DNA from 2 places in the Metabacillus hrfriensis genome. Region 1 is predicted to be linked to the other one. Evidence: a T-box and tRNA genes for the amino acid it is inferred to sense, from the RefSeq annotation. Region 1 holds a T-box; the other holds one or more tRNA genes.

Region 1 (15,422 bases):
TACTTCAACAGATATTTGAGAGGGTATCCACTGAAGAAATAAATTAAAATAATAAATAAAGATACTACTAATGATCAGAAAAAAATAAACAACATTCGCACCAATTATTGAATAGTACCTGAACATTTTTCTATAAAATTCCTGAACCCTTAAACCCCATAATGTTTTTTTATCCATTAATACACCCATACTTTCATGAATCTTCTCAAAAACATACGGAAGATCACTTATTTTGCAATTGACGCTTCTCTATACCTCATTTTGAAAACAGTTTGTTCCACCATGGCTTTTTTGTTTCTTTTTCTTCTTGTGCAGCAGCAATTTCCAATCGTCTTTCTTCCAATGATCGATTCAATTGTTGGGTTAAAATTCTATCTCTCTTTTCCACAACATCATTCATTTTGGCTTCAAATGCTTTGAACATAACTTCTCGTTCCTTTTCTATTGCCTGTTCGATCATGGATTGTAATTCTTCTTTAGATACCGCAATTTGAACGCCTTTTTGTTGGTGAACGTCATTGTTCCTATATAAGAAATATTGGAAATGACGGCTCCGATTTCCTCTTCAACTTCTCTTCCCGAGCGCAGCAGAACTGCTTTCTCCAAACTCTATACCTCCGCCGATCGGCCGGTAAAAAAAATCCTCCTTGCTTTCGTCAAAACCTTAAGCAACTAAAATCCGGCTGTTTTTTTGAAAAGGACAAATAACTAATGGGCGAATGATTCCCTTCCTCATACTTACTCCTCCAAACCTAATCTTTTAACAAACAGAACACGATCCTTGTTTTCCCCGTCGTAATTTGCGGTTACATGTACACCATTTACGATCTTGTCTCCATTTTCAATTTCAAACCCCATCTTCTTGTGAAACTGGATAGAACCTGTATTTACGGGAGATGTGATACAGCGCACAGTCTGGCATCCATGCTGCATGACTAATTTGAAAAACTCATTGTAAAGCTGCTGTCCTGCCTTGTTTTTTCTAAAAAGCGGATGGACGCCGACAAAGTGGATATATGCTTCTCTTTGCTTTGTTTGAGACAGAAATCCAATTAAAAAGCCGATGATTTGTCCGTTCTTCTCCATGATTAAACTAGTATCTTGAAAATGATCAAAAAACAGCTTGGGAAGCATATATGTCATCTTTCTTCCTCCCCACCACTCATCTAGCAAAGGAGAAATGAGATAGAAATCTTTTGAGGATACATATCGGAGTTTCAAATTTATCACCTTTCTTTCCTCGCGAAAAAGGCGCCTTTATAAAAGAATCGCCATCGTTTGAACAAAAAATCGAATTCATGATTTCAACCTGAAATTATATCAGTTGTTTCTTTGAAGAAATGTTTTTTAGAAGGGATTATCACAGTAATAAAAAGAATGGCAGCAAACAAAACACTAATGGCTGAAAAAATCTGGCACACAAGCTGAAGCGTGAACCATTCTGCTGTTAATCCAAGAATCAGCGTTAAAACTATTTGAATAATCCCCTGGATCATCTCCGCAACACTTCCGAAGCGTCCCATAATCTCAACTGGCACATTGTTTTGAAAAAAAGTCGCATACCCTGTGTTGGCAAATGCCATGAAGAAACCTAAAAAGATAAATGAGAGTGTTGCCGTTAAAAAGCTGTATGAACTGTAAAAAAACAAATAACCGACTGATGTCAGCAGCATTCCTGCCCCAATATAAAAGTTGAGCTTTAGTTTATTTGCCGCTAGTGCAGCAGCTCCCGCCCCTGCAAGTGAACCAAGACCCGTTAGACTCACGATGAGTCCATAATCTTTGTCTGTGAGATTCAGATGCTGTTTTATGAATGTAGCCTCTTGAGAATCAAGGGCAAATCCGATGAGCATGGCTGTTTGAAATAATAGATAGACTGTTATAAAAAATACAGCACCCTTTCCAAATTGAATAACCGCGTTCCAATCAGCAATTAAAGTTTTAACTTTGATTGGATCTCTTGCCTGTTCAAGCTTTCCATCTACATTTGGAAGCAGAAAAATGAAAAATGCACATGCAATAAATGTGAACGCATTAATGAAAATGCACACATCCGTTCCAGCATACATGATCAGAAACCCCGCAATGGCGGGACCTGTTAAAAATGCTCCTGAACTTGTCATACTCATGATAGAGTTAAAACGTTTTCTCTTATCAGAAGGAATCAGTTTCGTTATGTATACAGAAGAGCTTGGTCCAAAAAAGGACCCAGCGATATTAATAAAAAACACAATGAGATAAATTGTCCATAATGAGGATAAAAAAGGAATACTAAACACGAACACCCCTCTAATGATATCCACCGCAATCATTAATTTCCGCTTGTTCACTCGGTCTATCACACTTCCTGACCAAGTATTTGTTACAAGAACAGCAAGAGGCCGGATCATATAGAGACCGGCGACTGCAGCCGCAGACCCTGTCAGATTCAAAACAGAGAGATTAATCGCAATTAAATAAATCCAGCTGCCCAAATAGGATATGCCGATCCCGGAAATAAGCAGAAAAGGATTTTTCCAATTCCCCATTTTATCACCTTGCTTAAAGTATTATTTCTAGTCAATGATACCATTTTGATCAGCCAAAAAGTCTATTAATTGTGAATATTAACCAAAATCTATTTGCAGAGAATATGTTCAATTCCTTCAGAGCAGTTTTTTCCAATTTTTGAAACTACCCTTTAAACTCCTCATAAAATTCACGAATAAAATTGCGGTCTCTAACCTGCAAGACCCATAGAACCCTATTGCCACTCCTCTTCAGATGTTCTGATCCTGGGCATCCATCCACCCCTCTATTTCTTTTTCTATTTTTATTTCAGCCACATGATGCCATTCGCTTTTTTTCCTTTAAGCCAGCCTGTACAATAGAAGGGAAAGGACGTGAGAGCATGGCAGTCATTTTGCCTCATATTGAAGATGCCAACTTAACGAATTATATTCCTCCGGCTGGAGAGTATGAATTTTTTGCTGATGAAGCCCATTACGAAGATAAAGTGAAAGAATGGGGCCTGAGAGCAAAAAAAGAGTACTGGTATAAAGACCGAACCCATCAGAGGCTTGTGACTATAAAAGGGTATCAAACATTTGGTGACACCTCCTCTAATCATACAATCATCATTGAATTTCAGGACGGCAATCTTTCTTGTATCCACCCTGCTTATTTAAAAGAAATGCAGTCCTCAAATTTCGGAAAAGAATTGAAACAGGAGCCTGAAGCTGAAAAAGCGGAACCTAAAGCTGAAGCTCCTGTCAAACCGGCGGAACCTGCAGTAGAGACAAAAGCTCCTGGCAAGCCTGCTAAGGAGAAAAAAGAAAAAACGGCCAAGCTTGTTCTGCCTGATGACAAAGTTCATTTTACAGGCAAAGTGAAGCAATTTGCCCTTAGCTGGAACCATTTTAATGAAGAAAATGATGAAGTGGTTGTAATTGAAGATTTGCGGATTGATGGAGATGAACCGATAGAAGTCGGACTTGCCTGGTGTTCACACAGCAAAACACTGAAAAAGTTTGAATTGTCTCCTGGAGACGACCTCGATTTTAACGGAAAAATCGTAAAGAAGAGTCTTCCTAAAGGGAAAGATGTCGAAGACGAAGCATTTCTCCTAGATGTATCAGTCCCTTATAAAATCAACAATCCCTCTAAAATTGTGAAAAAGTAGAAGCACACCGATTCCGGTGTGCTTTTTGATTTGGTTACAGCTTCTCAACCGATCTTCATCTTTTATCGACCGAATCTGATTCTGCAAAAGAAAAACCTTTTGCATCCAATGCTTCCTTAAGCTGCCTTATTACTTTCGGCCCCATGCCATGCAGCTGCTAGAGATCAATCTGTTCCAGTATAAACATCCGGCACCTTCAAGCGACCGGCGTACAGGCTTTGCTAATTTCAATGGCAGATTGCAGCCCTTGCATTTGGTAACCTCCTTCATTTAAATCCTTGCTCAGCAAATCCTATTTTCCCTTCATGCCCTTTATACACTGCGTGTTTTAAAATTTTATTACAACCCTCAGCTTAAATAATTATCACGATTTAGAAAATAATAACGTTTAGAATAAGCCGCGAGGGGTATTTATGCTACATCAGTGTACTGGCAATACATACAGCGAACTTACTATTAATAATGAGGTGAAACCCAAACAATGAAGAAGCAAAAGAAGATGAACAGAGGGATCATTACAGCTATCAGTGCAATTGCAATCGCACAAGGCCTTAAAGTATTTACTTATAAAAGGCTGTCAGGAAAATGGGATATCAAACAGGTAATGACTACAGGCGGAATGCCAAGCTCGCATTCAGCAGGCGTTGCAGCACTTTCTTCTTACGTTGCCGCTAAAAATGGAACAACATCCATTGAAACAGCGATTGCGGTTATCTTTGGAATCATCGTGATGTATGATGCCCAGGGAATCAGACGCCACACAGGCGAAATTGCCAAGCTGATAAACGATATTGACGGCGAAATGGCTGTTATTTCGGAGCAGCTTCCTGGTCTAGGACATATTAAACGAACCGAAGAATTAAAAGAAGTTCTTGGCCATCAGCCTTTAGAGGTAGTAGGCGGAGCTGTTTTAGGTGTTTTGCTTGGACTGGCAAGCGCCAAGCTTGAAGATGCTTAATTAAGAAAAAGACACCATTGACAATGATATTGGTGTCTTTTTTTGCTGAAATAAATAGTTAGAACGCATTAGCATTATTTTAAAGTGCAAAATCGATTTCAATAACGATTATAAATTCTCTTCTTCTTTTTAATAATGATGAAGACCGATTAAATAAGCATGATTATTAGAATAATCGTCAGAATGACAGGAATTAGTTTTACACTCCTAAATTATTTATTTTTATTTTACTGTGATTTCTTCTGCATAAAAATTTCATAACAAAAAAAGAGAGCCGAATCTTAGTGATCGCTCTCATCAAAAATTCAATCAAGTTCTCTTTAGCTTTCGTCCACACTTTTTATAACACCGCAAGCCTGCCTGTCACCTGCATCACCTGTTTTCATCGTTTCTTCATCTGGACCAGGTTTTCCTTCTGATTGATACCGGTCAGGAATATTTGCAGCGTTATCCGGATTTGCATGAACAATAATGGCTTTTTCCTGCTCCATTAACTGATCCATAGTTACCCTGTCAAATGCTGCTGAAAATTCTGCTTTGCCGTCTTCATTTACAAATAAAGAAGGCATATCCCCGGCATGCTCAGAGTGGGTGCTTTCATCAGGATTAAAGTGACCTTCAGCTGTTGTAAATGGACCTCCTTCTGCATCAGGCTCGCAAACACCCTTTTCATGAATGTGGAAACCGTGATATCCAGGCTCGAGCCCTTCCATTTTTGCTTCAATAATCATTTGATTGTCATGCTCAGTGAACGCAACCGTGCCGACATTTTTATTTTCCGTATTCTTTACTTCAGCAATTGCGCCAGATTTCAGCTCTTCATTAGCTGTTTTTGCAGCTTCTTCCATGTTTGTTTTTTCAGTATCCTCCATAGTCCCGTCTGAACATCCGATTGTCATCACCATTGCAAAAAATGGCAGCATCCATTTCAACCTTATTTTTGACATTCTCTCACTCCTCCTTACTATCTCTGTTCCACTTAAATGGGAAGGTAAACAATATCCGCCAAAGATGAGAGAATAGTCTGAAAAGAAGATGATCCTTTAGTTCTTCTTCCTTTTACCTGATATAAAACTCTTTACCCTAGCTCCCGCTTAGCTATTTTTTCTAAAAGCATGTTTTTAAACCGTGCAACGTCCATTGCTTCTGAGCTCTTCCCGCCATGTACTCTTACATTCACAACATTTTTTTCAATTTCCTGATCTCCAATTACAACCATATAGGGAACTCTGCTTTTTTGTGCCTTGCGAATTTTATAATTCAGTTTTTCGCTGCTCCTGTCTATGCATACTCTAAGCCCGCATTGTTCCAGTTGATTTTTCAGCTTTTCGGCTGAGTCAAGATGAACTTCAGCCACCGGGACTATCGCAGCTTGAACAGGTGCAAGCCATAATGGGAAGCTGCCGTCAAAATGCTCAATCAAGATTCCAAGAAATCTGTCTAGAGAGCCTGATATTGCCCTGTGAATGACAACAGGCCTTTGCTTTTCATTTTTTTCATCGATGTAGCTTAGATTAAATTTCTCAGGCATTTGAAAATCGAGCTGCACTGTTGCACACTGATGGCTTCTTTTCATTGCATCTTTTATATGAAAATCGATTTTCGGACCGTAAAAGGCTCCATCACCTGCATTTAATTGATAAGGAAGGCTTAAATCTTCAAGCACTTGTTTCAGTGATTGTTCGGCCTTCTCCCAAAGCTTATCAGAACCCATTGAGTTCAGGGGCCTAGTAGATAGTTCAACAGAATAATCAAAGCCGAAAGTACGATACACCTTGTCTATCTGTAGAAGCACACTTTTAATCTCATCTTCAATCTGATCTGGCCGGACAAACAAGTGGGCATCATCCTGACAGAAAGTGCGGACTCGGAGCAGCCCATTCAGCGCTCCGCTGTATTCGTGCCGGTGAACCTGCCCGAATTCTGCAAGTCTGACGGGAAGGTCCCGGTATGAATATAGCTGGTTTTTAAAAATCATCATGTGCCCCGGACAATTCATAGGCTTTAAAGCAAACTTCGCTTCATCCACATCCGAAAAATACATATTTTCATGATAATGATCCCAGTGCCCTGACTGCCTCCACAGCTTTTCATTCATCATTAATGGAGTCTGCACCTCACGATAGCCTGCTTCCCCTTGAACCTCTCGAAGAAAATTCTGCAGCTCATTTCTCATTAATTGGCCGTTTGGCAAAAAGAATGGCATACCAGGAGCCTCTTCTGAAAACATGAACAGCTCCATTTCTTTTCCAATCTTGCGGTGATCCCGCTTTTTTAGTTCCTCAAGCTCTTTTAAATGGAGTGCTAATTCTTTTTTACTTGAAAAGGCAATTCCTGAAATCCTCTGCATGACGATATTATCTTTATCTCCCTTCCAGTAGGAACCGGAAACAGCATTTAACTTAAATGCTTTAATAAATTTTAATGAAGGCAAATGAGGCCCGCTGCATAAATCAATAAATTCTCCATGCTTACTAATGGGAATTAGGTTACGTTCCCTTTGTTCATGGATAAGCTCAAGTTTCAGTGCCTCACCTTGTTTAGAAAGAACAGCTTCGGCTTTTTCATATGGCAGTTTCAGCTGTTCAAGTTCCTGCTGTTCGTTCATTATTTTCAGCATTTCCTGTTCGATCATCGGCAGTTCTTCTTCCCTGATGCTGTGAGGCAGCTGAAACTCATAGTAAAACCCGCTGTCCTCATAAGAGCTGCTTCCCAAAATCGCCCCTTTATACAATCTCTTTACCGCCTGGGCAAGAACATATGAACAAGTATGATTCAAGAAAATATGACGTTCATCAGATTCACTTGTAATAAGCTCAACTTCTGAGATATCATCCACAATGTCATGTAGACTTAAGACCTTTCCATTTACCTTCCCTCCTATTACTTTCTTATTTTCTTGATGGGAATTGGCCAAATCATTCAACAAAATTTTATTCTCCATGTTTAAACACTCCTTTTATAATATAAAAAACGCACTCATCCCTAAAATAGGGACGAGTGCGTTTACCCGTGGTTCCACCCAGCTTTCCATTCTAAAAAAAGAATGGCTCCAGCGCCATAACGCAGCGTCTGCGGCACGGCATTTCCTCCGTGCAGTTCCAAGGCGGTAAGTTCATTTTTCCGCATTAGGAAGTTCTCAGCTTTCCTTCCCTCTCTGTAAACCGGCAAAATGACTCATGTCCTTATCTGTACTTCTTTTATGAAATTAAAAAAACGCACTCATCCCTAAAATAGGGACGAGTGCGTATACCCGTGGTTCCACCCAGCTTTCCATTCTAAAAAAAGAATGGCTCCAGTGCTTTAACGCAGCGTCTGCGGCACGGTATTTCCTCCATGCAGTTCCAAGGCGGTAAGTTCATTTTTCCTGCATTAGGAAGTTCTCAGCTTTCCTTCCCTCTCTGTAAACCGGCAAAATGACTCATGTCCTTATCTGTACTTCTTTTATGAAATTAAAAAAACGCACTCATCCCTAAAATAGGGACGAGTGCGTTTACCCGTGGTTCCACCCAGCTTTCCATTCTAAAAAAGAATGGCTCCAGTGCTTTAACGCAGCAACTGCGGCACGGCATTTCCTCCGTGCAGTATCAAGGCGGTAAGTTCATTTTCTGCGTTAGGAAGCTCTCAGCAATCCTTCCCTCTCTGAAAACCGTTTAAATGACTCATGTCCTTTTCATCACTTTTCAAATAATTATTTTTGAGTTTACAATACATTCCATTATAATTCAACTATTATTTTACAATATTCATCGGATTTTTTTGTGTTCCTACTTTGGCGGGAAATCTTTGCGGAAAAATTCAAATGTCTCTCTTCTTTAAAAAACTCTTTCGGAATGAAGCAGCCCTCTATGATAATCTATTAGAGAAGCAAAGGAGCTGAGACGATGATTATTACTGACAGAATCTATGGAGAGTTTAAAGTAGACGGCATTCTGGAAGAAATAATAAGAAGTAAACCGCTGCAAAGGTTAAAAGGCATTCATCAGGGCGGTGCAAGCTATCTGGTAAATCCAAATTGGAACGTGACCCGATACGAACATTCCATTGGTGTCATGCTATTAATAAAAAAACTTGGCGGTTCTTTAAAAGAACAAATTGCCGGGCTGCTTCACGATATTTCCCACACTGCTTTTTCACATGTTATTGATTTTGTCATTGAAAATGATGAAGAAGATTACCACGAAAAAATAGTTAAAACTGTTATTGAGGGATCTGACATACCAAATATTCTCAATAAATATGGCTATGATTATAAAGAAATCGTCCTCGATGATTCAGTATGGACCATTCTTGAACAGCCAGCTCCTAACTTATGTGCAGACCGTGTAGATTATACGCTTCGCGACATGAGCGCATATGGTCAAATCACTCCACTTGAGGTTAGGCTGTTTCTTGAGAATTTATCTGTAAAAGACGGAAAAATGATTCTTCATAACATTGAAGCAGCAGAATGGTTTACAGAAACCTATTACAAAGAAGTCATTGATTTTTTTATGCATCCATTAAATATCTATGGCTATGATCTTTTAGTAAAAGCATTAAAGGCCTCCTTAATGAAACAGGTCATAAACCTTGACGATCTGCTTCGAACAGACGATGAGGTAATGGATATTCTTCGCTCTTCTGAGGATCAAGAAATCCTGTCTATCATTAGAAAAATTCACCCAGGGGTGATTGTTAAAGAAGATCCCTGCTCCTGGGATTTACATCGCAAAACAAAAATAAGGATTATTGATCCAGAAGTGCTGCATGAAGGCATCCTTTCAAATTCATCCGTCCTATCACAAAATGTCAGAGCAACAGGAAAAAAAATCTTAAAAAAAGCAGCAGAAGGATCGTTTGTTAGAATTGTATCAGATGAAAAAAAGGTAATAATCAGATAGTTAAAAGTCAATTTCCAATAGCTGGGTCTAAAAGAAATGAGATCATTAAATAGATTTCAGATAGTTGGAACATGATTTCAGCGAGTTTGATAGCCGCCACAAATGCTTTTCAGCATTAAAATGAAACAAAAAAACACCAATCCTATGATTGATGCACTAAGATGCAAAAAAAGTTTCGTTATTCTTATAAATCAAGTATCTCTGCAAGCCCCTTGTTTGTTCATAAGCATTTTCCGCATGTTTTTTAGCAGAAGTTTTGTTTCCTTGTTTATGAGAAACTTCTGAAAGAATGCTTTCTTTCATCCAGCCTTTAGGCAGCTGCTCTGCCAGTCTTTTCGCACCTTCATATTGTCTGGATTTAACTGCGATTAAGGCCTCATAATAGGTTCGGTAAACAGGCGGTTTGATAGAAACGGCATGTTTTTTAGCTTCGGATACATCGTTTCGATAGAGTGCAAATGTTGTATTCATTAGTGCCTGCCGGTGAGAGTTTTTGTATTTGGCATTAAATTTAGCCAGTGCCGCTTCTGCCTCATCGTCCAAGTTATTGGCAATAGCATAATAAAAATGATACATCGGGTTTTTCTGATGCTTCAGGATGAATTTTTCAGATTTATGAACATCCTTTGAAAACAGAATCGGACTGATTTGGACATACATATACCAGCTCATCGAGATGATCAGCAGCAATGCAATCAAATAGAATGGAGCCTGTATAAATCCGAGCAGAAAACATAACAAAAAAACAACTGAATAAAATAGTACGTGCTGTTTCAAAAATAGTGCCCCCTCTTTATGTACTCTAACCTTATGATACTTATTAAAGAGGAAGGAATCAATGTGCAAAATGATGCAGCTCCTATTCTAAAAACCTTACAAGCTCTCGATTGAATTTCTCAAGCTCATCATAAAACAGACCGTGTCCGCTGTACTTAAAGGGAATAATCTCTGAATCTTTTATCCCCTCATTCATAAGCTTCGCAAAAATAAACGGGCATATCTGGTCTTTCATTCCGTGGAAAATAGCGGCGGGTACGTTTATCTTTCCTAAATCCAAACGAAGATCCTCATCCCGGAGTGATACAGCAGTCAGAGCTGTGCCATGGCCTGAACCTTCAAGACCAAGATCCTGGAACCAGTTTTTAAAGCTGTCAGTAAGATACTTTGAAAAAAAGATTTGACCAAAACCAGATAGCATTTCCGGACGGTCCTTATAGGTTTGGTCTATCAATTTGTTTACCTCTGTTTTGGACATGCCATAAGGATAATCTGGCCGCTTTGTGAAAGAAGGTGCTGCTGCTCCAAAAAGGACAAGTTTAGCTACTTGGTGTCCTGCATGACGGGCCATATAGCGAATCGCAATCGCCCCGCCCATTGAAAAGCCGGCTAATGTAATTTCTTTAAGCTTCAGGGAGTCTATCACTGCCAGAACATCATCTGCGAGTCTGTCATAGGAATAGCCGGTCCACGGCCTGTCTGACTTCCCAAAACCCCGAATGTCCATTGCAATGCACCTGAATCCAAGACGCGGCAGCTGGTTCACCTGATACTCAAACATTTTATGATTAACGGGCCAGCCATGAATAAAAAAGATGACACGGCCATCTTTTGGGCCAATGTCCTCTACAAATAAATTGACATCTTCCTCTGCTCTTATATAATACCCCACGTTTCACTCCCCCTATAAAACCTTTTCTCATCTAAAAAAAGAGATGTTTATTATGAGAAAAAGCCTTTTTGCTTATTTTTTTTCAGTGCAATATGGCTTGGATAATTCTGCTCTGTCATCGAAATCCAATCAGACACTTCCTTCAGCATGCCCTGTACTTCCTCACGGGTTAAGCCTTCCTCAGCTGCCCTGTACCAAATATCCTCCATAATCGAGCTTAAATTTCGTGGATAAGAAACATAATCATGACGGAGAACATAGCTTAATATTGGTTCAGCATCCCGTCCGCCCTGTTCACTTTGAGACATGTGCTTGATGAGCCAGCCTTCCTCGTTGCGAAGCAAAGTATACCTGTCATGATGTCCCCATTTCCGAGTGAAAACATCCAGATAAAAAGTTTCGCCAAGGGTTTGATCAACCGGCTCATCATTTGCATGTGTATCATCCAAATAATTCAAGAGCTCTTCAACTGGGCGAATATGATGATAGAATTCCGGGTGCTCAGGCTTCAATCCCCTCAGACGGAGAGTTTCACGCTGAAGCTTCGGTTTTGGATCGAGCGTCATATGCAATTTGTGTGCTGCTTTCCCCATTTCTCCATACACTTTTTCAATCTTTTCGTAAGATTGTTTTTGCCGTTCTTCTCTAGTTAAATTAAGAAAATGCACAATGACATCCAGTTTCTCTTCTATTAGCTTTCTTATTTTTTTCTGCTCAGGACTTAGTTCAACTTTCATCGCCATACCTCCAATCAAATCAAGACCTTACCAGACATCCCTGCTGAATTTTAAATCAATTTTTTCATTTTGATGCAAATAAGGTTCATATTTTGAATCTCCGATTTTCACTGATAGAAAAACAATTTTATTTTCCAGGCTGTACAACTTAATATCTGCCGGGTTGAGCGTGTAGTTAAAAGAAGCCCCATTTTCATCTTCTACCTCTATTTTCAATACATCCAGCTGAATATCATGCTCCTCAGGGTTCTTCAGACGCAGCCTAATCTGGAGGCAAAGACTGTCTTTAGGATCGATCCGGATTCCCTCTAAACTGCAGGTGATCAATTTCCTGTCTCTTTTTTCATCATCTGCAAGCTGATTCACGTTGCGAATCGCCTGCTCACATATTTTCACCAAAAATGTACCGGGAGGCTTATCAAGCTTAAAAACTTCTCTCGCATTCTCAAGAAATTCATACAGCCGGTCCAAGTCATTCAGCTTGAACGAAACCTGATTTGGATTTATGGCTCCTTTCATTTCCTTATAATCAAAAGCCGGCGTTAATATAGCCGTGTATTTTTTATTCAAAATCCAGCAGGCGCCCATTTCGTTCAAGCATGCAGGACTTCTATAATAATGTTCAGACAGCACATAAATGATCCATGAATTACCGCTTAGTTTTTTGTGAAGATATTCATATATATCCTCGTCATTTGGTATGTGATAGCCTGGATACGAACTGCATACAATATTCGGGACTTTGAGCATCGTCAGCAAATTAACCAATTCCCGCACGTATACTTCATCACGGTGAGCATGACTGATAAATATAGTATCGATCAAGAGCAGGGTCTCCTTCCCTAATATTAATCCTTATACGGCTTTGTGCAGTCACTTGAAATATATTCACTCTAGTAGAGAGATATGAATAATTGAAGGAGAATCCTCAGGTGAAAATAGCCTTCTTCGAGAAGAACGCTAGGGGATTTAATAGATTCCAACTAAAACCGACTATTGGTTGGTCTTTTAGATCATATATGACATCGTTCTACAATTTCATTCTCAAGGAAATCTTTCAAAAAGCCTCATCGTATTAACCTTCCGAGGTAAAACCATGTTCCAATACCGCCAGCAGCAGACCGTATGACTAAACTAACGAGCATTCACCCAGTCACACGCATCAGTTTTGATCCGAAGTTCATACTTGAAAGTCAGCAAAATGAGATCCAGCCAGAAGCTGGTCTATAATTTTCAGTCCTGCCAGGCAGGCTCGGTTCCAGATTTATTAGCCCGTATAGACGCTTAGAATTATTTTTTTCAAGGGATGCATGCAGCTCCTTCTTCCACCTCATTCATTCCGGTATGCTATTTTATCTTTCTCCTTTGCAGCCGGCTTATCACATGCCGCAGCGTTCACATATTATCTTTTTGACGAATAAAGGATTGAGGTAAATAGACAATCAAATTTCAGTCTTGTTTTAAAGGTTAGGCATAAGGATTGGGGAATAAAGTAAAAAAGTACGCTGCTTATTTGCTGCGCACTTTTTTACTTTATTCTCAAGTTATCCTTCATCAATTCAGCTATTTGTATGGCATTTTCTGTATTCAAATTTTAAGATGAGAGTTTGGAATATACCTATTTCCCCCTCTCTAATCACTTTTTAAATGAACATCTGTCTCCTGTTTTGATCTGTGCATTCAGCCAAACTTACGGATTTTACAGTTTTTTTTACAGACGTTTCTCCAACTCTTTCAGCCGGAATTTTGTATGTAAAGTCTTTGTTCGTTTCTTTCATCTGAAATCCTTCTTTTTAACCTGAAGTCTACAGCATTTTCATCCTTCGCTTAGGTAACGCCTGAATCTGACTAAATAGAAAAAACTTATTTTTCCAGCTCAGCATTTATTCAAACCAGGATCAAATACAACAAAAAGCAAACAAAAAAACAGCCCTGAAATAAGGGCTGCCCGGACGTTTTATATGGATTATGCTTTGCGAACGTTAGTTGCTTGAAGTCCACGTTGACCTTGCTCAGTTTCAAATGTAACTGATTGGCCTTCTTCTAATGTTTTGTAGCCTTCTCCTTGAATAGCTGAGAAATGAACGAATACGTCTTCTCCACCTTCAACTTCGATGAATCCAAAACCTTTTTCTGAGTTAAACCATTTTACTTTACCTTGTTCCATGTTATGTTGCCTCCTAGTGTGTAAACACACAATGTATTACTATTCTTGTTCATGTTCAGTTCAATCAAGACGTATGCTTTTTGAAACTTGTACTGCGAACAAAAATAATTCTCCTTCATCATAACAGTTCGACAAGTGAATAGCAATTTTATTTCAAATTTTTCCTATTGAAACACAAAATGGGGAATTAATCCCTATATTTATTCACTTCATTTTATAATTTTGCACTTCTATTATACCAATGCGAGATCAGCATTTCATCCTGCACCTTTTTTCCATAAAGAAAAAAGCCTCTTATGAGAGGCTTTCCGTTTTCAACTAGCAAATATAAGCTGAACCAACAATAATTAACAAAATAAACAAGACAACAATCAAGACAAAGCTGCTTCCATACCCGCCGCCTTGAACAGGGTAAGAAGGATAAGAGCATCCGCAGTCATAACCGTACATAAACAAACACCTCTTCATTTTTGATTTTCTTTACAGTGTTACTTTATGAGATAGGTGGTTGTCCCGTATGTGCATTCGCCTATTTCCTGAAAAAAGAAAAAATAACCTTTAAAGCAAATTTTTAAAAATATTCTCCTGTTCTAACACTTTTACGAATCCAAGCTTTTCATAAAAAGCTCTGGATGCTGCTTCATTGACCGTTATAAGGTAAGCACATGCTGCTCCGAGTCGCTTGGACTCATTTAAAAGACATTTCATAAAAGATGAGCCATATCCCCTGCGCTGATATTCATCCAATATCGCTACCTCTTCAATTTTCACAATGTTTGTGACAGGGGAAATGTAAAGCTCCGCGCTGCCAACCGGCACTCCATTTTCATAACAAACGTAAAGACGTATTTCTTTTGAAAGATAAAAAGGTTTTTTCCGCTTCATTTTATTTTTTGCGAATGAAGCGCTAATATGTCTGGCATCATAAAGCTCCATGGCATGACATGCATCATGTAGGGCATCACCTTCACCTAGCTTTGTTATGACTTTGGTGCAGGTATCCAGATGTTTTAAATCATGATAATAATACAAGTCAAGATCACAAAAGTAGTCTTCAGATGTTAAATAGGACAGCATTTTTTTATCTACTCTTGCATTAAGAGGAAGCTTTACGTGGATGAAACTGCGATTTAATGCCTGCCTGGATGACGAGAGCACTTCTCTTAATAGGATGGGGTGATAAGGAGTCGTCATTTTAGCAAAATGATGACTGTACATTCCTTTTAGCGCATCATCCTTGAATGCTTTATAAAGCGCTGTTTCTTTCACGCGGCAAAATAAATGCAGATACTCTTCTTCCGCTGTATCCAGCTCTTTGGAAAAATTCATCATCCTAACCATTCATCG
Region 2 (15,422 bases), 820 kb from region 1:
AATCATGCAGAATATCTCTTGGGAAAATACCCTGAAATTGCAGGTTATGAATCGTAAAAACCGCTTTCATATTTTCATAAAACGATTGAGAAGCGTACTCTTCTTTTAATAGGAATGGCACCATGCCTGTATGCCAATCATGACAATGAATCACATCAGGCTGGAAATCGACTGCTTTAATCGAATCCAGAACTGCTCTGGAGAAAAAAGAGAAACGCTCCCCATCATCAAAGTGGCCATATAAAGAGTCACGCTTAAAATAGTATTCGTGATCGATGAAATAATACGTGACTCCTTCAAATTCCAGCTGTTCAATTCCGCAATATTGTCTTCTCCATCCGACAGGAACAACAATATCTTTGATTTTTTTCATTTTTGACCGGAACCGCTCCGGAATTTGACCGTATTTAGGTAAAATCACTCGAATATCTGTTCCAAGACGCTTTAATTCCTTGGGCAGCGCCCCTGCAACATCCGCCAGACCCCCTGATTTTACAAAAGGGACACATTCCGATACAACAAATAATACCTTCACGATTTCATCAGCGCTCCTTGTACTGTTCCTTTTCTAAGTACGATCGGCAGATCAGCAGATCCTTTTAATTCGATGCCGCTGCCTACTTTTACATCTTTATCAAGAACTACATTCTCAAGCACGCAGTTTTCTCCCACCTGAGATTTTTGCATAATAATACCATTTTTTATGACTGTTCCTTTTCCGATATGAACAGCTCTGAAAATAATACTATTTTCTACATACCCTTCAATTATGCTGCCGTTTGCGATCATTGAATTTTTCACAACAGCATTCTGTCCGTGTCTGGCAGGCGGCTCATCCTTCACCTTGGTTAAGATCGGACGGTTTTTAATAAATAACTGCTGCCACACTTCCGGCTTAAGCATATCTAAGCTGTGGCGATAATAGCTTTCAATTGAATCAATAATGGCAACGTATCCATCAAACTCATAATCACAAATCATCATTTTATGAGTATTCTCCATGATTACTTGTGCAATGGTTTTATAACCCGTCTGATTATTATCATGGATAAGATTCAGTAATAATTTTGTCGACATCACATACATATGCAGAGATTCGCCGTCTTTGCGGACTTCCGTAATATCGCAGCCCATTTTCACATGTTTCGAGAGAACATCTTTGAAATCAATGTTGCAGACTGTATAGCTGTTTGTGATCACCGCGTATTCCTGTTTGCTCCTCAAGAAATAGTCAATGTGATCTGACAGCTGGCGAATGGATCCGAATTCATTATACTGATCATTTAAATGCGGAGACGGGAAAAAGAACAGCCCATCGCGCTTTCTATTAAGATCCCATTGCTTGCCTGACCCTAAATGATCCATCAGGGAACGATATTGGTATTTTGGAAAAATAGCTACACTTTCAATATCTGAATTCACCATATTAGATAAAACAAAATCAATTAATCTGTAACGCCCCGCAAACGGAATAGCAGCCATCGACCGATTCACCGTTAAGTCCTCGATGGCATTTGTATACGTTGTTGCATCAATAATTCCCAGCATCCTTTGATTCATAGCTGTTCCACCTCTCGCATTAGTTTATTTTCATCGGAAATAAATAGGGTTTCTCTGCTGTTTGCACATCGAACTTATCGGTTATGCTCCTGCCGTTTGCTCTACTAGCTCTTCCGTTACTAAAATGACTTCTTCAATATCTTTATCCGAGCGAATCACCATGCCATCCGGGACTACTAAACCTGATGGAACAATCGCATTTTCAATATATACATTATTGCCAATGACCGCATCCGGCATGACAACCGTGTTTTTCAGGAACGAATGCTGCCCTACTGTTACACCCTGGAATAAAACCGAATGGAGAATGGTTCCATAAACCACGCATCCTTCATTCACCAAAGATTCCGTTACTTCTGCACCCTCTGATAAATATTGAGGCGGCTGATTCGGGTTCACAGAATATATCCGCCAGTTATTATCAAACAAATCAAGTTCTGGCTCTTCATTTAAGAGATCCATATTGGCTTCCCAAAGACTTTTAACCGTTCCGACATCTTTCCAATAGCCTTTAAATGGATAAGCCACAAGTTTTTTCTTTTCATCAAGCAGCAAAGGCAATACGTCTTTGCCAAAGTCATGACTTGAATATGGATTCCGTTCATCCATCTCCAGAAAGTCTTTTAATATCGACCATTTGAAAATATAAATACCCATTGATGCAAGGTTATTCTTAGGATTTTGAGGCTTCTCATCAAATTCGACCACTTCTAAATTTGCATCTGTATTTAAAATGCCAAAGCGGCTTGCTTCTTCCCATGGGACTTCTTTAACAGAGATCGATACGTCTGCATCTTTTTCAACATGGTAATCAAGCATTTCCGAATAATCCATTTTATAGATGTGATCACCAGATAAAATCAGGACATACTCAGGATCATACTGCTTTAAGTAGTTCATGTTTTGATAGATGGCACTTGCCGTTCCTTTGTACCATTTAACCTCTGATGATTCTGCATATGGAGGGAGCACTGTAACTCCTCCATTTTTGCGGTCCAGGTCCCATGCACTGCCGATCCCGATATAAGAATTCAGGACAAGCGGCTGATATTGTGTAAGCACCCCAACGGTATCTACACCTGAATTGCAGCAATTGCTTAATGTAAAGTCGATAATGCGGTACTTTCCGCCAAATGGAACTGCGGGTTTTGCAAGGTTTTGCGTTAACGAACTTAAACGACTACCCTTTCCTCCTGCCAATAACATTGCGACGCACTTTTTTTTCACCATGGTTGATTGTCTCCTCTCGTTTTTTAACTGCGCGTAAAATGGATATTCCATAAGGCGGAATGGTCATTGATATGTGATAAGGCTGATTATGCTGCATGCCTTCTTGTGCTTTAAGATCTTTCTTATTAACCTGGCCTGATCCTCCAAATACAGTGTCGTCGCTGTTCATGATTTCAATGTATTTTGTATCAGCCGGCACCCCCACTTTATAATCGTGGTAGGTTTGCGGTCTGAAGTTGCAGACTACAACAAGCTGCTCATTAGGCTTTAGGCCTCTTCTGATAAAGGAAAATATACTTTGCTCGGAATTATTCACATCAATCCATTCAAAGCCTTCATGAGAGTGGTCCTGCTCATACAGAGGGCGCTGTCTCTTATAAACAGCCAGCAGTTCCTTGAAATAGCTTCTTGCCTTTTGATGCATGTCAAAATCATCAAGCACCCAATCAAGCTGCTCAAGATCCTTCCACTCATCAAACTGGGCAAACTCCCCGCCCATAAACAGCAGCTTTTTGCCTGGATGAGTCATCATATACCCGAGCAGCAGACGATATTGAGCAAACTTCTGCCAATAATCACCCGGCATTTTATTCAGCAGCGAACGTTTTCCATGAACTACTTCATCATGTGAAAGCGGAAGGATAAAATTCTCAGTAAAGGCATAGATCAAAGAGAATGATACCTTGTGATGCAGGTGCTTCCGCTGTTCAGGCGGAGCTTCCATGTACTTGAGGATATCGTTCATCCAGCCCATGTTCCATTTATAGTTAAACCCAAGCCCTCCATCAGAGGTAGGTGATGTCACTAAAGGATAGTCTGTTGAGTCCTCTGCGATCATTAAAACACCAGGATCATACGCAAATACATTTTCATTCAGCTTTCTCAAAAAGTTCACGGCAAATGGGTTCTCGTGAGGCTCTTCTGTATTCTGCCAGTACAGCATATTAGCTACTGCATCCACTCTGAATCCATCAATATGATACTTTTCAAGCCAGAAAAGAGCATTTGAGATTAAGAAGCTCTGAACCTCAGGCTTTCCTAAATCGAAGTTAGCCGTACCCCAAACCTCATTCTCCCGGTCTTCATATCTCTTATATTCAAATGTCGGTTCCCCGTCGAAATAATAAAGCCCATGAGCATCCTTGCAGAAATGGCCAGGCACCCAGTCCATGATGACGCCAAGATTATTCTGATGACAAAGATCTATGAATTTCATTAGTTCATGAGGAGTTCCGTACCGGCTTGTAGCCGCATAATATCCTGTTCCCTGATATCCCCATGAACGGTCATAAGGATGTTCAATAATAGGCAAAAGCTCAATGTGAGTAAATCCATGATCGAGAACATACGGAATCAATATATCCGCTAGCTCCAAATATGTATAAAGGCTGCCGTCCTCTTTCTTTTTCCAAGAACAAAGATTAAGCTCGTAAATATACATCGGACGGTTATAAATTTCCTTTTGACGCTTCTTCTTCTGCCACTTCTGATCGTTCCATTCATATCCTGCCAGATCATAAACAATCGAAGCGGTATTAGGTTTTACCTCAGCATAAAAAGCATATGGATCAGATTTTAGAATTTTCTCATTTTTCTGTGTAATAATCTCGTATTTATAAAGGTCGCCCTCTTTTATATCCTGAATAAAAGCAGACCAGATACCTTGATCATTCACTCTTTCAAGCTTGTGATTCGAGCCGTCCCAGTGATTAAAATCACCTGCAACCCGCACCTCAAGCGCATGAGGAGCCCAAACAGTAAACACAGTACCGCAAACACCGTTCCGTACGCTGCTGTGAGCACCAAATAATTCATGAGCTTTAAACAAATTTCCCTCATGGAAAAGATGAACCTCAAAATCAGTTGGCGTAGCAAGATTCATTCCTAATCACCCTTTCTATAAAGTTATCTTAATTCTTAATTCAATCAGAAGGAAGGATTTCCTTTTTTGTAAGCGCTTCTACTTATTGACATGATATGTCATGAATCATTATTCATTTTTCAAAAAATTATTCTTTTAAAATGACTTATAAAAAAATGTCGAATAAAGAAACGAAAGAAATAAGGATAATAGAAGAATTTGGCGAAAAAACATCAGTCAAATATACTAAATAATTCATTATGTGTAAGAAAATACAGGAATTTCTAACATGACATTCCGATAGTATAATTCGAGAAAGTTATATCACAAAAACAGTTAATTCGACAAAATGAGTAAGAATTGTCGAAATCTTTTTATTCTTCACTTTTGTTTTCTTTATTACCATTACTTATACCTCTGTTTGTGATTAATGAAACCTTCTGTCTCGATATTTTTATAAAAATTTATATTATTTGTTGAAAATATATTTTTTAGGCCGGGGATAGAAAGTGAATCATTTTTTATATGACCTGTCCTGAAGGTTTGATGAGCAGAATTTTTATACGAGTTTTCAGAATGATATTGAGTTGTTTTTAATAAGTGGAATTAGTCTGGCGAACTAGAACACTACTTTTGATAGTTGGAAGGGCAATCTGCGAGCAGGAAAATCATTTCGGTTAGCAGGTACGACGGATACAGTTTGAATCATAACCAGCGAAGACTATTACTTAAAAAATCTATAGTAGACTTGACCGATTTACAATCTTACAATCTAAGTTTCAGCAATAAAAATCAACAAAAAAGCGCTGCACTATGTGCAGCACTCTTTTAAGTATGACCCGTACGGGATTCGAACCCGTGTTACCGCCGTGAAAGGGCGGTGTCTTAACCGCTTGACCAACGGGCCAAAAACAGGCTTTCTGGCGGAGAAGGAGGGATTTGAACCCTCGCGCCGCTTACGCGACCTACACCCTTAGCAGGGGCGCCTCTTCAGCCACTTGAGTACTTCCCCAGATATGGCTCCGCAGGTAGGACTCGAACCTACGACCGATCGGTTAACAGCCGATAGCTCTACCACTGAGCTACTGCGGAATAATATTGAAACCTTATTTTACCAAAACATAAATGGTGGGCCTAAATGGACTCGAACCATCGACCTCACGCTTATCAGGCGTGCGCTCTAACCAGCTGAGCTATAGGCCCATTATGGAGCGGGTGATGGGAATCGAACCCACGACATTAGCTTGGAAGGCTAGAGTTTTACCATTAAACTACACCCGCAATATGAATATAAAAATGGGGCGACTGATGGGAATCGAACCCACGAATGCCAGAGCCACAATCTGGTGCGTTAACCACTTCGCCACAACCGCCACAATTATATTTTTTTAACATTTACATCATTAAGGTAAATGGTGGCTTGGGACGGAATCGAACCGCCGACACAAGGATTTTCAGTCCTTTGCTCTACCGACTGAGCTACCAAGCCATTTGTATTAATTAAATCTTCACCGCATTTTACTAATACTGCGTAAATCTAGTAAAAATGGCGGTCCCGACCGGGATCGAACCGGCGATCTCCTGCGTGACAGGCAGGCATGTTAACCGCTACACCACGGGACCATTTGGTTGCGGGGACAGGATTTGAACCTGCGACCTTCGGGTTATGAGCCCGACGAGCTACCAGACTGCTCCACCCCGCGATAATAATAATCAAGTTCTTTCTCATCCGATTATGCTGTATATTAACCGGTTTGCTGAAGTAAGATATTTCACTGTTTAAAATAATAATGGAGGAGGTAGAGGGATTCGAACCCCCGCGGGATTTGACTCCCCTGTCGGTTTTCAAGACCGATCCCTTCAGCCGGACTTGGGTATACCTCCGAAAGACTAAATAGAATGGTGGACCTTGTAGGACTCGAACCTACGACCGGACGGTTATGAGCCGTCTGCTCTAACCAACTGAGCTAAAGGTCCTTTTTTTTGGTAGCGGCGGAGGGAGTCGAACCCACGACCTCACGGGTATGAACCGTACGCTCTAGCCAGCTGAGCTACACCGCCCCAGGAACAAAGTCAATTAATTCTATATAATTGGTGGAGCCTAGCGGGATCGAACCGCTGACCTCCTGCGTGCAAGGCAGGCGCTCTCCCAGCTGAGCTAAGGCCCCTAATTAAAAGTTGAAAATGGTCGGGAAGACAGGATTCGAACCTGCGACCCCTTGGTCCCAAACCAAGTGCTCTACCAAGCTGAGCTACTTCCCGTTATATGGCGCGCCCGATAGGAGTCGAACCCATAACCTTTTGATCCGTAGTCAAACGCTCTATCCAATTGAGCTACGGGCGCATTTATGAAACAAGTGGTGCCGAGGACCGGAATCGAACCGGTACGGTAGTCACCTACCGCAGGATTTTAAGTCCTGTGCGTCTGCCAGTTCCGCCACCCCGGCGCAAGTAAGAGCGGAAGACGGGATTCGAACCCGCGACCCCCACCTTGGCAAGGTGGTGTTCTACCACTGAACTACTTCCGCAAAATATGATGCGGGTGAAGGGACTCGAACCCCCACGTCAATGACACTAGATCCTAAGTCTAGCGCGTCTGCCAATTCCGCCACACCCGCATATTAAGGAAAATGGTGTGCCATGAAGGACTCGAACCTTCGACCCTCTGATTAAAAGTCAGATGCTCTACCGACTGAGCTAATGGCACGTATTAAATCATATCTTGATTCAGTTTAAGACCGAATGGTGCCGGCAAGAGGACTTGAACCCCCAACCTACTGATTACAAGTCAGTTGCTCTACCAATTGAGCTACACCGGCATTTAAAGTAAGGTAAGCAATACTTTTTTTGCTGATCTTTTGCAGCATGTTAACAACAAGAATAAATGGTGGAGGATGACGGGCTCGAACCGCCGACCCTCTGCTTGTAAGGCAGATGCTCTCCCAGCTGAGCTAATCCTCCGCTTGAATACTTTTGTCATTAGCCTGGCAACGTCCTACTCTCACAGGGGGAAACCCCCAACTACCATCGGCGCTAAAGAGCTTAACTTCCGTGTTCGGCATGGGAACGGGTGTGACCTCTTTGCCATCATCACCAGACATAGTGACAAAAATTATTATACTATGAAATCCGAAGATTTCAAGCTTTTTTTTCGAAAGAAGTTATTCTTTCAAAACTAAATAACGTATGATAACAAGTTTCACTCAGGTTTTACACTTTATTAGACTGTGGTTAAGTCCTCGAACGATTAGTATCTGTCAGCTCCACACGTCACCGCGCTTCCACCTCAGACCTATCAACCTGATCATCTTTCAGGGTTCTTACTCACTTGCGTGATGGGAAATCTCATCTTGAGGGGGGCTTCATGCTTAGATGCTTTCAGCACTTATCCCTTCCGCACATAGCTACCCAGCGATGCCTTTGGCAAGACAACTGGTACACCAGCGGTGCGTCCATCCCGGTCCTCTCGTACTAAGGACAGCTCCTCTCAAATTTCCTGCGCCCACGACGGATAGGGACCGAACTGTCTCACGACGTTCTGAACCCAGCTCGCGTACCGCTTTAATGGGCGAACAGCCCAACCCTTGGGACCGACTACAGCCCCAGGATGCGATGAGCCGACATCGAGGTGCCAAACCTCCCCGTCGATGTGGACTCTTGGGGGAGATAAGCCTGTTATCCCCGGGGTAGCTTTTATCCGTTGAGCGATGGCCCTTCCATGCGGAACCACCGGATCACTAAGCCCGACTTTCGTCCCTGCTCGACTTGTAGGTCTCGCAGTCAAGCTCCCTTGTGCCTTTACACTCTGCGAATGATTTCCAACCATTCTGAGGGAACCTTTGGGCGCCTCCGTTACATTTTAGGAGGCGACCGCCCCAGTCAAACTGCCCACCTGACACTGTCTCCCAGCCCGATCAGGGCTGTGGGTTAGAATTTCAATACAGCAAGGGTAGTATCCCACCAATGCCTCCACCGAAGCTGGCGCTCCGGCTTCCAAGGCTCCTACCTATCCTGTACAAGCTGTACCAAAATTCAATATCAGGCTACAGTAAAGCTCCACGGGGTCTTTCCGTCCTGTCGCGGGTAACCTGCATCTTCACAGGTACTATAATTTCACCGAGTCTCTCGTTGAGACAGTGCCCAGATCGTTACGCCTTTCGTGCGGGTCGGAACTTACCCGACAAGGAATTTCGCTACCTTAGGACCGTTATAGTTACGGCCGCCGTTTACTGGGGCTTCAATTCAAAGCTTCGCTTGCGCTAACCTCTCCTCTTAACCTTCCAGCACCGGGCAGGCGTCAGCCCCTATACTTCGCCTTGCGGCTTCGCAGAGACCTGTGTTTTTGCTAAACAGTCGCCTGGGCCTATTCACTGCGGCTTTTCAGGGCTATGAACCCTAAAAAGCACCCCTTCTCCCGAAGTTACGGGGTCATTTTGCCGAGTTCCTTAACGAGAGTTCTCTCGCTCACCTTAGGATTCTCTCCTCGCCTACCTGTGTCGGTTTGCGGTACGGGCACCTCTCACCTCGCTAGAGGCTTTTCTTGGCAGTGTGGAATCAGGAACTTCGGTACTAAATTTCCCTCGCCATCACAGCTCAGCCTTATATGAGAAGCGGATTTGCCTACTTCTCAGCCTAACTGCTTGGACGCGCATATCCAACAGCGCGCTTGCCCTATCCTCCTGCGTCCCCCCATTGCTCAAATGGTGAGGAGGTGGTACAGGAATATCAACCTGTTGTCCATCGCCTACGCCTTTCGGCCTCGGCTTAGGTCCCGACTAACCCTGAGCGGACGAGCCTTCCTCAGGAAACCTTAGGCATTCGGTGGAGGGGATTCTCACCCCTCTTTCGCTACTCATACCGGCATTCTCACTTCTAAGCGCTCCACCAGTCCTTACGGTCTAGCTTCAACGCCCTTAGAACGCTCTCCTACCACTGTTCGTAAGAACAGTCCACAGCTTCGGTGATACGTTTAGCCCCGGTACATTTTCGGCGCAGAGTCACTCGACCAGTGAGCTATTACGCACTCTTTAAATGGTGGCTGCTTCTAAGCCAACATCCTGGTTGTCTAAGCAACTCCACATCCTTTTCCACTTAACGTATACTTTGGGACCTTAGCTGGTGGTCTGGGCTGTTTCCCTCTTGACTACGGATCTTATCACTCGCAGTCTGACTCCCAAGGAGCAAGTCTTTGGCATTCGGAGTTTGACTGAATTCGGTAACCCGATGAGGGCCCCTAGTCCAATCAGTGCTCTACCTCCAAGACTCTCATACTTGAGGCTAGCCCTAAAGCTATTTCGGAGAGAACCAGCTATCTCCAGGTTCGATTGGAATTTCTCCGCTACCCACACCTCATCCCCGCACTTTTCAACGTGCGTGGGTTCGGGCCTCCATTCAGTGTTACCTGAACTTCACCCTGGACATGGGTAGATCACCTGGTTTCGGGTCTACGACCACGTACTAAAACGCCCTATTCAGACTCGCTTTCGCTGCGGCTCCGTCTCATCAACTTAACCTTGCACGGGATCGTAACTCGCCGGTTCATTCTACAAAAGGCACGCCATCACCCATTAACGGGCTCTGACTACTTGTAAGCACACGGTTTCAGGATCTTTTCACTCCCCTTCCGGGGTGCTTTTCACCTTTCCCTCACGGTACTGGTTCACTATCGGTCACTAGGGAGTATTTAGCCTTGGGAGATGGTCCTCCCTGCTTCCGACGGGATTTCTCGTGTCCCGCCGTACTCAGGATCCACTCTGGAGGGAACGAAGTTTCGACTACAGGGTTATTACCTTCTCTGACGGACCTTTCCAGGTCGCTTCATCTACCCCGTTCCTTTGTAACTCCGTATAGAGTGTCCTACAACCCCAAGAGGCAAGCCTCTTGGTTTGGGCTAATTCCGTTTCGCTCGCCGCTACTTGGGAAATCGCGTTTGCTTTCTCTTCCTCCGGGTACTTAGATGTTTCAGTTCCCCGGGTCTGCCTTCATTATCCTATGTATTCAGATAAAGATACTGTTCCATTACGAACAGTGGGTTTCCCCATTCGGAAATCTCTGGATCAAAGCTTACTTACAGCTCCCCAAAGCATATCGGTGTTAGTCCCGTCCTTCATCGGCTCCTAGTGCCAAGGCATCCACCGTGCGCCCTTCATAACTTAACCTAAATGGTCATTCGCATCACAAGATGCGTTTCGCATTTCGTTGTTTGTTTAGACATAAATGTCTAGAAAATCACTAATTATGGTAAGCGTAAATCTCAGTGAATTACTTGTTATCAATTACGTTATCTAGTTTTCAAAGAACAACCGACAAATCGGATGATTTGTCTTCTATCATAGAGAGAATGATCTCTCAAAACTAAACAAAAACCAAAAGCGTCCTCATATCTTCCTTAGAAAGGAGGTGATCCAGCCGCACCTTCCGATACGGCTACCTTGTTACGACTTCACCCCAATCATCTACCCCACCTTAGGCGGCTGGCTCCTTGCGGTTACCCCACCGACTTCGGGTGTTGCAAACTCTCGTGGTGTGACGGGCGGTGTGTACAAGGCCCGGGAACGTATTCACCGCGGCATGCTGATCCGCGATTACTAGCGATTCCAGCTTCATGCAGGCGAGTTGCAGCCTGCAATCCGAACTGAGAATGGTTTTATGGGATTGGCTAAACCTCGCGGTCTCGCAGCCCTTTGTACCATCCATTGTAGCACGTGTGTAGCCCAGGTCATAAGGGGCATGATGATTTGACGTCATCCCCACCTTCCTCCGGTTTGTCACCGGCAGTCACCTTAGAGTGCCCAACTGAATGCTGGCAACTAAGATCAAGGGTTGCGCTCGTTGCGGGACTTAACCCAACATCTCACGACACGAGCTGACGACAACCATGCACCACCTGTCACTTTGTCCCCCGAAGGGGAACCTTCTATCTCTAGAAGTGGCAAAGGATGTCAAGACCTGGTAAGGTTCTTCGCGTTGCTTCGAATTAAACCACATGCTCCACCGCTTGTGCGGGCCCCCGTCAATTCCTTTGAGTTTCAGTCTTGCGACCGTACTCCCCAGGCGGAGTGCTTAATGCGTTAGCTGCAGCACTAAAGGGCGGAAACCCTCTAACACTTAGCACTCATCGTTTACGGCGTGGACTACCAGGGTATCTAATCCTGTTCGCTCCCCACGCTTTCGCGCCTCAGCGTCAGTTACAGACCAGAGAGTCGCCTTCGCCACTGGTGTTCCTCCACATCTCTACGCATTTCACCGCTACACGTGGAATTCCACTCTCCTCTTCTGCACTCAAGTTTCCCAGTTTCCAATGACCCTCCCCGGTTGAGCCGGGGGCTTTCACATCAGACTTAAGAAACCGCCTGCGCGCGCTTTACGCCCAATAATTCCGGACAACGCTTGCCACCTACGTATTACCGCGGCTGCTGGCACGTAGTTAGCCGTGGCTTTCTGGTTAGGTACCGTCAAGGTGCGAGCAGTTACTCTCGCACTTGTTCTTCCCTAACAACAGAGTTTTACGATCCGAAAACCTTCATCACTCACGCGGCGTTGCTCCGTCAGACTTTCGTCCATTGCGGAAGATTCCCTACTGCTGCCTCCCGTAGGAGTCTGGGCCGTGTCTCAGTCCCAGTGTGGCCGATCACCCTCTCAGGTCGGCTACGCATCGTTGCCTTGGTGAGCCATTACCTCACCAACTAGCTAATGCGCCGCGGGCCCATCTGTAAGTGACAGCCGAAACCGTCTTTCCAACTTGAACCATGCGGTTCAAGATACTATCCGGTATTAGCTCCGGTTTCCCGGAGTTATCCCAGTCTTACAGGCAGGTTGCCCACGTGTTACTCACCCGTCCGCCGCTGACCTCCGAAGAGGTCCGCTCGACTTGCATGTATTAGGCACGCCGCCAGCGTTCGTCCTGAGCCAGGATCAAACTCTCCGAAGAAAATTTGTGACTCAATTTGTTGCTGACTTCAAAAATTTAAAACGTTTGGTACGCTTTTGGTTTTGTTTAGTTTTCAAAGATCATTTGCTTCAAGCGAAGCTTTATTAATATAACATTTTGCCGTTTTAAAGTCAAGCGTTAATTTTACTTTTCTTTTTTTTAGGCTGTGTTGCTTTTTCGCGTTTTTCGCGGCAACGAATAATAATATACCACGCTGAAATTCCCTTTGCAATAGCTTTTTTATCATTTTATAAAAAAAGATTTTAATTATCGAAAACGCACTGAATTTGTCTGAAATTCAGTGCGTCATATTCGAATCAGGACTGTTTTAAATGAAGAACATCAAGCAATCTCCTTTTAAGTAAAGCAAATTCCGAACTAGTAATGAGATTTTCTTTCCTTGGCCGTGTAAATTCTACGTTCACTTCTTCTATTAAGCATCCAGGTCTTGGTGAGAGGATGAAGATTCTGTCTGACAGGAAGATAGCTTCATCCATATCATGTGTAATGAATATCACTGTCTGATCTGTTTCCTCGCATATTTGGATAAACCACTTCTGCAGTTCAAGTCTTGTCATCGCATCAAGTTTGCCGAATGGTTCATCTAATAGAAGAAGTTCTTTATTGTTTAGGTATGCTCTTAGGAAATTGGCACGCTGCCGCATTCCGCCTGAGAGCATAAAGGGATAATGCTTTTCAAATCCTGCAAGCCCAAATTTCGGGAAAAGACCGCGAGCTTGAGTGAGCGCCTCATCTCTCCCGGTACCTTGTATTTCTAATGGAAGAATAACATTATCCAAAACCGTTCTCCATGGAAACAATACATCACTTTGGGGCATATAGCCGACAAGACCGGTTTTATTTGTAATATCTTCTCCATTATACTTTACACTGCCTTTAGTCGGCTTATTGATGCCGGCTATAATATCAAGCAATGTGCTTTTTCCGCAGCCGCTTGGTCCAATAATGCTTACAAATTCACCTTTTTTCACATTCAAGTCTGTCGGCATCAGGACATTCTGGTCTTTAGAATAAGATTTGCTGATTTGAGAAAGAGTCAGCATGCTATTTCTTTCCTTCAGGCAGGAATTCATTTGTAAAAGCTTCACTTGGTTCAATGTTCTCTTCAATCAGCTTTCGTTCATACATCCAATCGGCATATCTTTTCCAGACTTTTTCATCTTGAATGCCCCATTGCTTCGCTTTTCCCTGATACTGATCACTTAGCCACACTTGGCTTTCCTTTACTAGCTCAGCATTAATCTCAGGTACATTTTTAATCAGAATATCCGCTGCTTCTTCCGGCTCTTCAATGGCAAATTGATAACCCTTTGATGTAGCCTTCATGAAGGACTGAACCATTTCTTTGTCTTTTGCAATTTTGGATTCGCTGGTTGCAATAACCGGAGTGTAATAGTTTAATGCTGGATCAAGGTCTTTTAAATAGATGTAGTTCAATTCAATTCCCTGACGAGCAGCCTCAACCCCATCCCATCCCTGGAAAATCCATTGAAAGTCTGTATCGCGTCCGATCGACTTGAAAAAGTCTGTTGCTCCAAGCGTGACATAATCAACTTTTTCAAAGTCTGCATTCGATTTATCCATTACAGCTTTAATAACAGCTTCTTCTGTAGGAGAACCCCATCCCCCGTAACGTTTTCCTTCAAAATCCTTTGGAGAAGTGATGTTTTCTTCTTTTAAAGAAGCAAATGCAGAAGTATTCTCCTGTATGATTGCTCCTATTGAAACAATCGGCACACCTGTTGATCTTGCGTGTGTAATATTCTCCTGATGGCTGACAGCAAAATCAACTTCACCAGAGGCAACAATCTGATCCGCACTGACTCCTTCACCAGGTTCAACTATTTCAACATCAAGACCTTCTTCTTTATAGAAGCCATTTTCTTTCGCTGCATAAATGCCTGTATGATTTGTATTTGGAAACCAATCCAGCATAATCTTCACTTTTTTTAATTCCTCATCAGAGGATTTTTCTGCCGATCCGCATCCAGATAAGATGAACACTAAACTAAATAGAATAAATAAGAGTTGTTTCATTTTTTCTCCCCCGTGCTAGTTAGAATGCTTTTGCTGCTTATATTTCCAAGGCATCATGATTCTTGCCAGTATTTCAATAAGTGTAAAAATGATTAAGCTTAAACCTACTATTAAGACGATTGTTGCAAATACTTTATCTGTCAGAAACGATTGGGAGGATCGAGTCAATAGAATTCCGAGTCCTTTGCTTGCACCCAGCCACTCTCCGATAACCGCCCCCATCACACTGTATGTTCCGGCTATTTTCAACCCTGAAAAAAAGAAAGGTGTTGCAGCTGGAAGCTTCAATTTTAAAAACATCTGTCTGCGGCTTGCTCCAAGCGTTCTCATGAGCTTCACCATATCCCTGTCTACTAAACGGAAGCCGTCAGAAAGATTGATGGCGATCGGAAAGAAACAAACGAGCGCCACGACAATTACTTTAGGAAAAATGCCGAATCCAAACCAGATGATAAGCAATGGAGCAAGCGCTATTATTGGAATGGTTTGTGAAAGAACAAGCAGCGGTTCAACTGCTTTTCGAACCCAATCTGACAGGTCTATTAAGATAGCAATCAATACGCCCGCTGTTACAGCGATCAATAAACCAAGTACTGCTTCCGACAGAGTCTGCAGGATATGTCCGCCTATCGTTCCCCTCATTTCAGCAAGCGTGATGAAAATATGAGTCGGACGAGGCAGAATCCAATTTTCCACTTTTGAAACGATGACAGCCAATTCCCACAAAAAGAGGAATGACAGCAGCACTATACCAGGAAGCGCTATTCCTGAAAGTGTTTTAAC

The links. The T-box of region 1 lies ahead of thrS (threonine--tRNA ligase). A T-box ahead of a tRNA ligase gene usually reads a tRNA of that ligase, here a tRNA-Thr.
Region 2: it encodes a tRNA-Thr, which carries the amino acid that the T-box ahead of thrS (threonine--tRNA ligase) is inferred to sense. The anticodon was not compared.

The regions. Positions count from the first base shown of each region.
Region 1 is NZ_CP126116.1:3,231,348-3,246,769, forward strand. Features, by position in the region: gene QLQ22_RS25180 (ABC transporter permease) at 1-189, opposite strand, end outside; gene QLQ22_RS15800 (DUF3967 domain-containing protein) at 257-460, opposite strand; gene QLQ22_RS15805 (hypothetical protein) at 457-606, opposite strand; gene QLQ22_RS15810 (GNAT family N-acetyltransferase) at 739-1,221, opposite strand; gene QLQ22_RS15815 (MFS transporter) at 1,305-2,528, opposite strand; gene QLQ22_RS15820 (hypothetical protein) at 2,891-3,661, shown strand; gene QLQ22_RS15825 (divergent PAP2 family protein) at 4,143-4,619, shown strand; gene QLQ22_RS15830 (superoxide dismutase family protein) at 4,940-5,566, opposite strand; gene thrS (threonine--tRNA ligase) at 5,698-7,563, opposite strand; T-box leader at 7,609-7,820, opposite strand; T-box leader at 7,852-8,064, opposite strand; T-box leader at 8,096-8,305, opposite strand; gene QLQ22_RS15840 (HD domain-containing protein) at 8,504-9,502, shown strand; gene QLQ22_RS15845 (hypothetical protein) at 9,659-10,279, opposite strand; gene QLQ22_RS15850 (alpha/beta fold hydrolase) at 10,362-11,171, opposite strand; gene QLQ22_RS15855 (hypothetical protein) at 11,222-11,908, opposite strand; gene QLQ22_RS15860 (toll/interleukin-1 receptor domain-containing protein) at 11,936-12,733, opposite strand; gene QLQ22_RS15865 (hypothetical protein) at 13,552-13,686, opposite strand; gene QLQ22_RS15870 (cold-shock protein) at 13,875-14,075, opposite strand; gene QLQ22_RS15875 (YjcZ family sporulation protein) at 14,394-14,525, opposite strand; gene QLQ22_RS15880 (GNAT family N-acetyltransferase) at 14,634-15,407, opposite strand; gene QLQ22_RS15885 (VOC family protein) at 15,409-15,422, opposite strand, start outside.
Region 2 is NZ_CP126116.1:4,049,204-4,064,625, forward strand. Features, by position in the region: gene glgA (glycogen synthase GlgA) at 1-535, opposite strand, end outside; gene QLQ22_RS20130 (GlgC family sugar phosphate nucleotidyltransferase) at 532-1,560, opposite strand; gene QLQ22_RS20135 (glucose-1-phosphate adenylyltransferase) at 1,642-2,787, opposite strand; gene glgB (1,4-alpha-glucan branching enzyme) at 2,741-4,672, opposite strand; tRNA gene QLQ22_RS20145 (tRNA-Glu) at 5,487-5,558, opposite strand; tRNA gene QLQ22_RS20150 (tRNA-Ser) at 5,573-5,663, opposite strand; tRNA gene QLQ22_RS20155 (tRNA-Asn) at 5,669-5,743, opposite strand; tRNA gene QLQ22_RS20160 (tRNA-Ile) at 5,778-5,854, opposite strand; tRNA gene QLQ22_RS20165 (tRNA-Gly) at 5,859-5,932, opposite strand; tRNA gene QLQ22_RS20170 (tRNA-His) at 5,949-6,024, opposite strand; tRNA gene QLQ22_RS20175 (tRNA-Phe) at 6,065-6,140, opposite strand; tRNA gene QLQ22_RS20180 (tRNA-Asp) at 6,199-6,274, opposite strand; tRNA gene QLQ22_RS20185 (tRNA-Met) at 6,278-6,354, opposite strand; tRNA gene QLQ22_RS20190 (tRNA-Ser) at 6,443-6,535, opposite strand; tRNA gene QLQ22_RS20195 (tRNA-Ile) at 6,552-6,628, opposite strand; tRNA gene QLQ22_RS20200 (tRNA-Met) at 6,636-6,712, opposite strand; tRNA gene QLQ22_RS20205 (tRNA-Ala) at 6,744-6,819, opposite strand; tRNA gene QLQ22_RS20210 (tRNA-Pro) at 6,837-6,913, opposite strand; tRNA gene QLQ22_RS20215 (tRNA-Arg) at 6,919-6,995, opposite strand; tRNA gene QLQ22_RS20220 (tRNA-Leu) at 7,010-7,098, opposite strand; tRNA gene QLQ22_RS20225 (tRNA-Gly) at 7,108-7,179, opposite strand; tRNA gene QLQ22_RS20230 (tRNA-Leu) at 7,189-7,269, opposite strand; tRNA gene QLQ22_RS20235 (tRNA-Lys) at 7,283-7,358, opposite strand; tRNA gene QLQ22_RS20240 (tRNA-Thr) at 7,395-7,470, opposite strand; tRNA gene QLQ22_RS20245 (tRNA-Val) at 7,537-7,612, opposite strand; rRNA gene rrf (5S ribosomal RNA) at 7,634-7,749, opposite strand; rRNA gene QLQ22_RS20255 (23S ribosomal RNA) at 7,879-10,809, opposite strand; rRNA gene QLQ22_RS20260 (16S ribosomal RNA) at 11,044-12,581, opposite strand; gene QLQ22_RS20265 (ABC transporter ATP-binding protein) at 12,899-13,645, opposite strand; gene QLQ22_RS20270 (ABC transporter substrate-binding protein) at 13,647-14,639, opposite strand; gene QLQ22_RS20275 (ABC transporter permease) at 14,655-15,422, opposite strand, start outside; gene QLQ22_RS20280 (MTH1187 family thiamine-binding protein) at 15,418-15,422, opposite strand, start outside.